3 regions of the Kitasatospora sp. NPDC051853 genome follow, and region 3 is predicted to be linked to each of the others. Evidence: riboswitches for the same ligand, from Rfam matches in the RefSeq annotation. Region 3 holds a riboswitch; each other region holds the start of a gene.
The links. A riboswitch is a leader RNA that binds a small molecule or an ion and turns the genes downstream of it on or off. The one in region 3 is predicted to bind S-adenosylmethionine.
Positions count from the first base shown of each region.

Region 1: another riboswitch for S-adenosylmethionine. It lies ahead of ACIA8O_RS01890 (IclR family transcriptional regulator); the one in region 3 lies ahead of ACIA8O_RS06090 (aminotransferase class V-fold PLP-dependent enzyme).
Region 2: another riboswitch for S-adenosylmethionine. It lies ahead of thrC (threonine synthase); the one in region 3 lies ahead of ACIA8O_RS06090 (aminotransferase class V-fold PLP-dependent enzyme).

Region 1 covers NZ_JBITBY010000001.1:431,882-435,145, reverse strand. The annotation lists gene ACIA8O_RS01895 (S1 family peptidase) at 1-755, opposite strand, end outside; gene ACIA8O_RS01890 (IclR family transcriptional regulator) at 1,045-1,758, opposite strand; SAM riboswitch class I at 1,952-2,094, opposite strand; gene ACIA8O_RS01885 (cholesterol oxidase substrate-binding domain-containing protein) at 2,215-3,264, shown strand, end outside.
Region 2 covers NZ_JBITBY010000008.1:87,804-91,067, forward strand. The annotation lists gene ACIA8O_RS23105 (glucosyl-3-phosphoglycerate synthase) at 41-1,021, opposite strand; SAM riboswitch class I at 1,199-1,336, shown strand; gene thrC (threonine synthase) at 1,354-2,634, shown strand; gene ACIA8O_RS23115 (MoaD/ThiS family protein) at 2,667-2,945, shown strand.
Region 3 covers NZ_JBITBY010000002.1:286,457-289,720, reverse strand. The annotation lists gene trpD (anthranilate phosphoribosyltransferase) at 37-1,068, shown strand; SAM riboswitch class IV at 1,181-1,298, shown strand; gene ACIA8O_RS06090 (aminotransferase class V-fold PLP-dependent enzyme) at 1,352-2,713, shown strand; gene ACIA8O_RS06085 (Lrp/AsnC family transcriptional regulator) at 2,876-3,154, opposite strand; gene ACIA8O_RS06080 (rhomboid family intramembrane serine protease) at 3,151-3,264, opposite strand, start outside.

The DNA of each region.
Region 1 (3,264 bases), on a different contig from region 3:
CCGGGCTCGGCGCAGACGTTGGTCTGGATCATCCCCTTGACGGTGCCGCCGCCGGAGTAGTGCACGGTGGCGTTCAGCCCGGTGACGGTGCCGCCGTGGGTGCCGGTGGTCGAACCGGTGCGCTTGACCGACTCGCCGACGTAGGCGTTCGGCGCGGAGGAGAACCCGCCGGAGTGGCTCAGCGAGCCGTTGTCGTAGCGGACCAGCGCGTAGTCGTTGCCCGGGAAGCTGGAGTTGGCCGTGGCCCCGATCAGGGTGCTCTGCGCGGAGCTGGTGTACCAGGTCTTCACCACGTTCCCGCAGTGACCGGCCGTCAGGAAGTAGTAGCTGCCGCCGCTCACCACGTTGAAGCCGAGCGAACAGCGGTACCCCGCGCCGTAGATGGCATCCCCGGCCGCGAGCAGGGGCTTGAAGACGCCGGGGGCGCGCTCGATCCTGAGCGATCCGCCGTCGGTGCCCGCGGCCTTCCTGATCCTGGCCAGGGCGGCCGGGGAGACGGTGCTGTCGGCCGTCACGACCACGCGGTCGGCCGCCGCGTCGACGTACCAGGCGGTGCCGCCGACATCGGCGCCGAGCACGGCCTCGCCCACCGCGGCGAGCCTGGCCGGGCCGAAGGACTGGACGGGCGACGCGGCCGCGGCCGGCACGGCGGCCGCGGTGGCGGCCGCGGCGGACAGCAGGGCGACGGCCGCGGTGAGCATCCGGGTACGGAGACCGCCGGTACGGCCGTGGGGGGTGGTGCGCTCGATCCTCACTGATTCTCCTCCTGGGAGTGAGAGGCCCCTGAGGGTTGGGGGGCCGTGAGGCGCAGTCAGGCCGCACGCAGACGTCCGCGGCCGTTCGGTGAACGGCCACGGCTGATCTGCTCCTGACAGGCGCTGACCGGAAGTATCAGCAGCGTCCCGACCCCGCACAAGACTCCCGACCCGAACCTGGAAGTCCGCTGACAGTCCGTCCGATCGCCTTGACGACCCCGCAGATCACTGCCCGGGACGAGGGTCACTGCCCAGGGCGGGGGGCACTGCTCAAGGCCGGGGTCACTGCTCAGGCCTGCCGGACGGCCTCCGTCAGACGGTCGGCCGCCTCCACCACGGCCTGCGCCAGCCGGGCACCCGGGTGGCGGCTGAGCCGCTCGATCGGGCCGGAGACGGTGACGGCCGCCACCACCCGGTTGGACGGGCCGCGCACCGGCGCGGAGACCGAGGCGACCCCGAGCTCGCGCTCCCCGACGGCCTGCGCCCAGCCGCGCCGCCGCACCCCGCTCAGCGCGGTGGCGGTGAAGCTGGCGCCCTGGAGGCCCCGGTGCAGCCGCTCCGGCTCCTCCCAGGCCAGCAGGATCTGGGCCGCGGCCCCGACCCGCATCGGGAGGGTGACCCCGACCGGGACGGTGTCGCGCAGGCCGGAGAGCCGTTCGGCGGCGGCCACGCAGATCCGCATCTCGCCCTGGCGCCGGTAGAGCTGGGCGCTCTCCCCGGTGACGTCGCGCAGCTGTGCCAGCACCGGCCCGGCCGCCGCCAGCAGGCGGTCCTCACCGGCCGCCGCCGACAGTTCGCCGATCCGGGCGCCGAGGGTGAACCGGCCCTCGATGTCGCGCGCGACCAGCCGGTGCTGCTCCAGCGCGACGGCCAGCCGGTGCGCGGTCGGCCGGGCCAGGCCGGTGGCGGCGACCAGCCCGGCCAGGGTGGTCGGGCCGGCCTCCAGGGTGCCGAGGATCGAGGTGACCTTGTCGAGGACGCCGACGCCGCTGATGGTTTCCATGGGTGTACTCCGTCTCAGATCCGCGGACGGCGGGTGGGTCCGCCCGCGGGGGCTCCGTGCGGGGAGCCGGGGGTGGTCAGCGAGGGAAGGCCGCAGAAGTGGGCCGAATGCCTGCGCCGGACACGAAACGGGTACGCGAAAGCGCCGGGGCGGGAAGCGCCCGGGCGAAGGACAGCACAGAGAGCACCGTGTCTCCTCATCTTTCCCGCGCCACAGTGGCGACAGGCCGGAGTTGGCACTGCTCCCGCACGGCACGGCGCGTACTTCGGACGCCGGGTCGAACGGGGAGTTGCCGGGGCTTCGTAGGGCCGGTCCCTCCACCCCTCTGGATGATTCGCGAGGAACCATATCAAGTCGTGGCGGCGCCGTGACCAACCTCCCCCCACCTCGTCCGGAACCGCCCCACCGGGGGCCGAAACCGGCCCGCCGGGTGATCCACATTGGTAGCGTCGCCGCGTGACAGACCAACGAGCAGGGCAACAACAGCACGGGAAGCACGGACTGACGCGCCGTCAGACGCTCGCCGCGGCCCTCGGCACGGCCGGGGCGGCCTGGCTGCTGCGCGGCACCGTCGGGCCGGACAGCGCGCGAGCCGTCGGCACGGCCCCCACCGGCCTCCCCGGCGGGCTGGTCCCGTACCAGCGGGTGTTCGAGAACTGGGCCGGGGAGGTCCGCACCGACCCGCTCTGGGTCTGCGAACCCGCCACCCCCCAGCAGGTCGCCGAGCTCGCCGACTGGGCCCGCGCCAACGGCTGGCGGCTTCGGCCGCAGGGCCACCGGCACGGCTGGGCCCCGCTCACCGTCGCCCCGGGCACCCCGTCCTCGGCCCGCGTCCTGCTGCTCGACACCACCCGCCACCTCACCGCGATCACCCTGACCGGCACCCAGGTCGCGGGCGCCCCGACCGTCCGGGTGCAGACCGGCGCCGCGATGGAGGACCTGCTGGCCCGCCTCGCCGAGCAGGGCCTCGGCGTCACCGCCTGCCCCGCCCCCGGCGACCTCACCGTCGGCGGCGTGCTCGCCATCGGCGGCCACGGCACCGCCGTCCCGGCCGCCGGCGAGACCCCGCCCGCCGGCCACGGCTACGGCTCGCTCTCCAACCAGGTGGTCTCGCTCACCGCCGTGGTCTGGGAGGAGTCCTCGGGCCGGTACGTGCTGCGCGAGTTCGACCGCACCGAGGCGGAGGCCGGCGCGCTGCTGGTCCAGCTCGGCCGGGCCTTCCTCACCGAGGCGGTGCTCCGGGTCGGCGCCGACCGGCCGCTGCGCTGCGTCAGCCGGGTCGACGTCCCGGCCTCCGAGCTCTTCGCCGCCCCGGGCACGACGGGCGCCCGGACCTTCGCCTCCTTCGTCGACCGGGACGGCCGGGCCGAGGCGATCTGGTACGCCTTCACCGCGTACCCCTGGCTCAAGACCTGGCGGGTCACCCCCGGCCGGCCGTTCGCCGCCCGCTCGGTCACCGAGCCGTACAACTACCCCTTCTCGGACAACATCCCGAAGCCGGTCGCC
Region 2 (3,264 bases), on a different contig from region 3:
GGCGGCCGCCCGGCCCCACCAAGAAGACAGCCCCCAGGGCTCACCGTCGGTGGTACTCCGGCACGGTCACCATCGGCGGCCGCTCCAGCGCACCGACCGGATGGGTGTGGGCGGTGAACTCCCGGCCGGCCGGGTCCCGGGTGAACTGGGTGAGCAGCGGGCGCACCAGGTCCTGACCGCTCTTCAGCCGGCCGGTCCGGTCCAGCCGCTCCAGCGCGGTGCGGTAGATGGTCGCCGCCATCCGCCCGAGCGCCTGGCCGTCCTGGTGCCGGTGGTGCCGCACCCCGACGTCCACCTGGGCCAGCGCGTCCAGCCCGGCCAGCTCCAGCGCGTCCACCAGCAGGCCGAGCTCCACCCCGTAGCCGGTGGGGAACGGCAGCCGCTCCAGCAGCGACCGGCGGGCCGCGTACTCGCCGCCCAACGGCTGGACGAATCCCGCCAGTTGGGGCCAGTGCAGGTTCAGCAGCGGCCGCGCCACCAGCTCGGTGACCCGGCCGCCGCCGGCCGGTACCACCGCACCGTCCGTCTCCAGCGGGCGGTCGTACATCGCCTTCACCAGGTGGATGGACGGGTCGGTGAGCAGCGGCCCGACGATCCCGGAGACGAAGGCCGGGTCGAACTCGCGCAGGTCCGCGTCCACGAAGCAGACGATCTCCCCGGAGGTGGCCAGCAGCGAGCGCCAGAGCACCTCGCCCTTGCCGGCCACCGCGGGCAGCCGGGGCAGCACCTCGTCCCGGTGCACCACCCGGGCGCCGGCCTCCGCCGCGATCCGGGCCGTCCCGTCGGCCGAGCCGGAGTCCAGCACCACCAGCTCGTCCACCAGCGGCAGACGCTCCATCAGCTCGCGGCGGATCACCCGGACGATGCCGCCGACCGTCGACTCCTCGTCCAGGGCGGGCAGCACCACGCTGATCGTCCCGGCCGGGCCCGCCGCCCGCTTGGCGGTCAGCAGTGCCTCCAACGGCCGCTCGGCCGCGGTCCAGGAGCGCCGGCGCAGCCAGTCGGACACCTCCGGCAGCAACTCCTCGGCAGGGTCGGACGGCTGGGGCTGCTCGGGCACTGTCTCGTCTCCTCGCGCTTCGCATCTCGTACCTCGGACGGCCGGTTCCCGCTCCGGCGCCTTCGGATACAGTCTTCGTACTGCGGTCAGACCTTCGCACGTCGGGGTCGGCCGGAGCGCAGGACCACAACTTCACAGAGCTCATCCAGAGGGACTGAGGGAACGGCCCGTTGACGTCCCGGCAACCTTCTCGCGCGGTCAGGCCCATCTGCGGCCACGGCGGGACAGGTGCCAATTCCGGCCTGTGGCGCGACCGCGTCACGGGGAAGATGAGGAGAGAGGCCTCCGCCACCATGGCTACCGCTGTTTCCGCCGCACCCGCCGTCGACCTCGGCCCCGCCGACCAGCTGTCCTGTCGCGAGTGCGGTACCAAGTTCCCGCTCGGCCCCAGCTTCGCCTGCCTGGAGTGCTTCGGCCCGCTGGAGATCGCCTACGACTTCGGCTCCGCGGACGCCGAGGAGCTGCGCAAGAGGATCGAAGCCGGCCCGGCCTCCATCTGGCGCTACGCCCCGCTGCTGCCCGTCCCGGCCGACGTGGCCTCCAAGCCCAACCTGAACCCGGGCTGGACCCCGCTGGTGAAGGCCGACAACCTCGGCCGCGAGCTCGGCTTCACCGCCCAGCTGCACGTCAAGGACGACTCGGGCAACCCGACCCACTCCTTCAAGGACCGCGTGGTGGCCTGCGCCATCGAGGCGGCGCGCGCCTTCAACTTCACCACCCTGTCCTGCTCCTCCACCGGCAACCTGGCCGGTGCGGTGGGCGCCGCGGCCGCCCGGGCCGGCTTCAAGTCCTGCGTCTTCATCCCGCACGACCTGGAGCAGGGCAAGGTCGTGATGGCCGGTGTCTACGGCGGCGAGCTGGTCGGCATCGAGGGCAACTACGACGACGTGAACCGCTTCTGCTCCGAGCTGATCGGCGACCCGGCCGGCGAGGGCTGGGGCTTCGTCAACGTCAACCTCCGTCCGTACTACGGCGAGGGCTCCAAGACCCTGGCGTACGAGATCTGCGAGCAGCTCGGCTGGCGCCTGCCGGAGCAGATCGTCATCCCGATCGCCTCGGGCTCCCAGCTCACCAAGATCGACAAGGGCCTGCAGGAGCTGATCAAGCTCGGCCTGGTCGAGGACAAGCCCTACAAGATCTTCGGCGCCCAGGCCGAGGGCTGCTCCCCGGTCTCCGCCGCGTTCAAGGCCGGCCGTGACGTGATCAAGCCGGTCAAGCCGGACACCATCGCCAAGTCGCTGGCGATCGGCAACCCGGCCGACGGCCCGTACGTGCTGGACATCGCCCGCCGCACCGGCGGCGCGGTCGAGGACGTCACCGACGCCGAGGTGGTCGAGGCCATCAAGCTGCTGGCCCGCACCGAGGGCATCTTCGCCGAGACCGCGGGCGGCGTGACCATCGGCGTGCTGAAGAAGCTGGTGGAGACCGGGCAGCTCGACCCGGCCAAGGAGACCGTGGCGATCAACACCGGTGACGGCCTGAAGACCCTGGACGCCGTCGCCGACGCCGGTCTGACCGCCACCATCCGCCCGACCCTGGAGTCCTTCCGGGCCGCGGGCCTGGCCTCCGCCTGATCCCCCCTCAGCACTGGTTTAGGAGTACCCCCATGAGCGCTACCGTCCGCATCCCGACCATCCTGCGCACCTACACCGGCGGCGCCGCCGAGGTGACCGCCGAGGGCGCCACCCTGGCTGCCGTGATCGCCGACCTGGACGCCAACCACGCCGGCATCGCCGCCCGGGTGCTGGACGACGCCGGCAAGCTGCGCCGCTTCGTGAACGTCTACGTGAACGACGACGACGTGCGCTTCGCCGAGGGCCTGGAGACCGAGATCAAGGACGGCACCAGCATCTCGATCATTCCGGCCGTGGCCGGGGGCTGCTGAACCGGCAGACGGCCGACGGGCGCAATCGACGGGCCGCCACCGCGACCGGAACGAATGATTCCGGTCATTCGGTGGCGGCCCGCCGCGCGCCGCGGTGAAATTCCGTCAGGTGGCAGACGGTAGAGTGCGGATTCGGATCGGATGTTTCGAATCCGGCCCGGCGGTACGGCTGGGTCGTGCACGCAGGGCCCGTCCGTCCGTTGAGACGTGGGGCGGTCGCGCTGAGACGGGAACTGACAGGCCAGCGTCAGGAATCTGACGGAGTTTTATCCCGTTAGGTCCGCTATGCCCGGAGCGAATAGCCACTCCCTGAGGCATT
Region 3 (3,264 bases):
CCAGTCCACGTCACGTACGAAGAACTGGAGCAAGCCATGGCCCGCACCTGGCCCGACCTGTTGAGCGCACTGCTCGCCGGTGAGAACCTCACCCAGGCCGACGCCGCCTGGGCCATGGACCGGATCATGAGCGGCGAGGCCACCCCGGTCCAGGTGGCCGGCTTCGTGGTGGCGCTCCGCGCCAAGGGCGAGACCGTCGACGAGATCGCCGGCCTGGTCGACTCGATGTACGCCCACGCCGTCCAACTCACGATCCCCGGACCGGCGGTGGACATCGTCGGCACCGGCGGCGACCGCGCCAAGACGGTGAACATCTCCACCATGTCGGCCATCGTGGCCGCGGCCGCCGGCGCCAAGGTGGTGAAGCACGGCAACCGCGCCGCCTCCTCCGCGAGCGGCGCCACCGACGTGCTGGAGCAGCTCGGCGTCAGCCCGGAGGTCCCGCCGTACCGGGTGGCCGAGATCGCCGAGGAGGTCGGCCTGACCTTCTGCCCGGCCCCGGTCTTCCACCCCGCGATGCGGCACGCGGCCCCGGCCCGCCGTGACCTCGGGGTGCCGACCGCCTTCAACATCCTCGGCCCGCTGACCAACCCGGCCCGGGTGACCGCTCACGCGATCGGCTGCTTCGACACCCGCCTCGCCGGGCTGATCGCCGGCGTGCTGGCCCGCCGCGGCGCCAGCGCGCTGGTCTTCCGGGGTGACGACGGCCTGGACGAGCTGACCATCTCCACCACCTCGCACGTCTGGACGGTGAAGGACGGTCAGGTCACCGAGACCACCTTCGACCCGCGCGAGGTCGGCATCGAGCTGGTCGGCATCGAGGCGCTGCGCGGTGGCGACCCGGCCTTCAATGCGGCGGTGGTCCGCCGCCTGCTGGCGGGCGAGCACGGCCCGGTCCGGGACGCGGTGCTGCTCAACTCCGCCGCCGCCCTGACCGCCCTGGACCTCACCGACGCCCCGCTCGCGGAGCAGCTGAAGGCCGGGATGGCCCGGGCCGCCGAGGCCATCGACTCGGGTGCCGCGGAGACCCTGCTGAAGAACTGGGCGGACGCCACCGTCCGTTCCTGACGGGTGAGTTGGAGGCCCGGGCCACGGCCCGGGCCTTCCGCACGTCCGGGTGCGTCCAGATAGTGGAAGCCTGTTTGACCACTCCTCGGAAGCCGCTCTAGAGTTCACGACAGGTCATGAGTGACAGCGACAAGCCCCAGCTTGCTGTCCGGCAACCCTCCGTCCGTGGCGGGGTGCCCTGGGTGAGGACCGGGCACTGCGGCGATCCGTCCGCAGCGCAAGCGCGGACGTCGGCGGCACAGCTGCACCCCGAGGTCCCGGACCTTCAGAGGAGTGCACCCCCATGTCCGTCGCCACCTTCACCTGCGCCCCGCTCCCCGTCCTCGGCCACGACGTCCAGGTCCCGCTGGCCTCCGGCGAGAAGGTCACCTACGCCGCCCTCGACTACGCGGCCAGCTCCCCGGCCCTCCAGCGGGTCTGGGACGACGTCGCCGCCTACGCCCCGTACTACGGCTCGGTGCACCGCGGCGCCGGCTACCTCTCCCAGCTCTCCACCGACCTGTTCGAGCAGAGCCGCCGCACCGTCGAGGAGTTCCTCGACCTGCGCGAGGGCGACCAGGTGGTCTTCACCCGCGCCACCACCGACTCGCTCAACCTGCTGGCCTCCGCCGTCCCGGCCGGCACCGAGGTCTTCGCCTTCGAGACCGAGCACCACGCCTCGCTGCTGCCCTGGGCGCACAACGGCCTGAAGGTCACCTACCTGCGCGCCCCCGGCTCGCACGCCGAGGCGGTCGAGGCCTTCGAACTGGCCCTCCGCCGGCAGCCCGCCGAGCACCGCCTGCTCTGCGTCACCGGCGCCTCCAACGTCACCGGCGAGCTCTGGCCGATCGCCGAACTCACCGAGGTCGCCCACCGCCACGGCGCCCGGGTAGTCCTGGACGCCGCCCAGCTGGCCCCGCACCACCGGGTCTCGGTCCGCGAGCTGGACGTCGACTGGATCGCCTTCTCCGGCCACAAGCTCTACGCCCCCTTCGGCGCCGGCGTCCTGGCCGGGCGCGCCGACTGGCTGGACGCGGCCGAGCCGTACCTGGCCGGCGGCGGCGCCAGCCGCACCGTCGCCCGCGAGGCGGACGGCTCCGTCGCCGTCGAGTGGCAGACCGGCCCGGCCCGCCACGAGGCCGGCTCCCCGAACGTGATCGGCGCCTACGCCATCGCCTCCGCCTGCCGGGCCCTGACCGAGGCCGGCTTCGACGCGCTGGAGGCCCGCGAGCAGGAGCTGATCGCCCGTCTGAAGGCCGGTCTGGCCGGGATCCCCGAGGTCCGGGTGCTCAGCCTGTTCGGCGAGGACGCCGCGCGGGTGGGCGTGCTCTCCTTCGTGGTGCAGGGCTGGAACAGCTCGCACTTCTCCGCCGCGCTGTCCGCGGAGTACGGCATCGGCGTCCGCGACGGCCTGTTCTGCGCGCACCCGCTGGTGCGGACCCTGCTCGGCGGCGAGGAGGCCGCGCCCTCCGAGTGCGGCGCCCCCGAGCCGTCGCTGCCGGGCGAGCGCAGCCTCAACGCCATCCGCGTCTCCTTCGGCGCCGGCACCCCGGACGAGCACCTGGACCGCTTCCTGGCGGCCGTCCGGGAGCTCGTCTCCGACGGGGCGGCCTGGACCTACCGCAACGAGGGCGGCCGCTGCGTCGCCGACTCCCGTCGCGGCTGAGGCAGGACGCCCGGCAGGGCAGCACCCCAGGGGCGCGGGGAACTGCGCGCGGGGGAACGGCAGCACGTGCAACCGGCTGACGTGCCCTCAGTTGCAGGTGGGCCGCCTTCCGATTCGCGCAGTTCCTCGCGCCCCTGGGGCCTACGGCCCCGAGGGCGCGCCCTAGTCGAGGCCGAGGGCGAAGGCGGCTTCGAGGTCGTGCTTGGAGTAGGTGCGGAAGGCGATCTGGGTCTCGGTGTGCTCGACGCCGGGGATCTTGTTGACGCGGGCCGGGATGACGGCGGCGAGGTCGTCGTGGTGGCGGACCCGGACCATGGCGACGAGGTCGTAGCCGCCGGTCACGGAGTAGACCTCGCTGACGCCCTCGATGGCCGCGATCTCCTCGGCGATCTCGGGGATCCGGTCGACGCTGGTCCTGATGAGCACGATCGCGGTGATCACTCTGAAGCTCCTGTCCGTTGGTTCCGGGCCAGCGTAACGGCCGCCCAGGTGCCCAGGTACCCGGCGGCGAAACCGATGACGTGGACCGCGTAGGCGACCCCCGTCCCCTC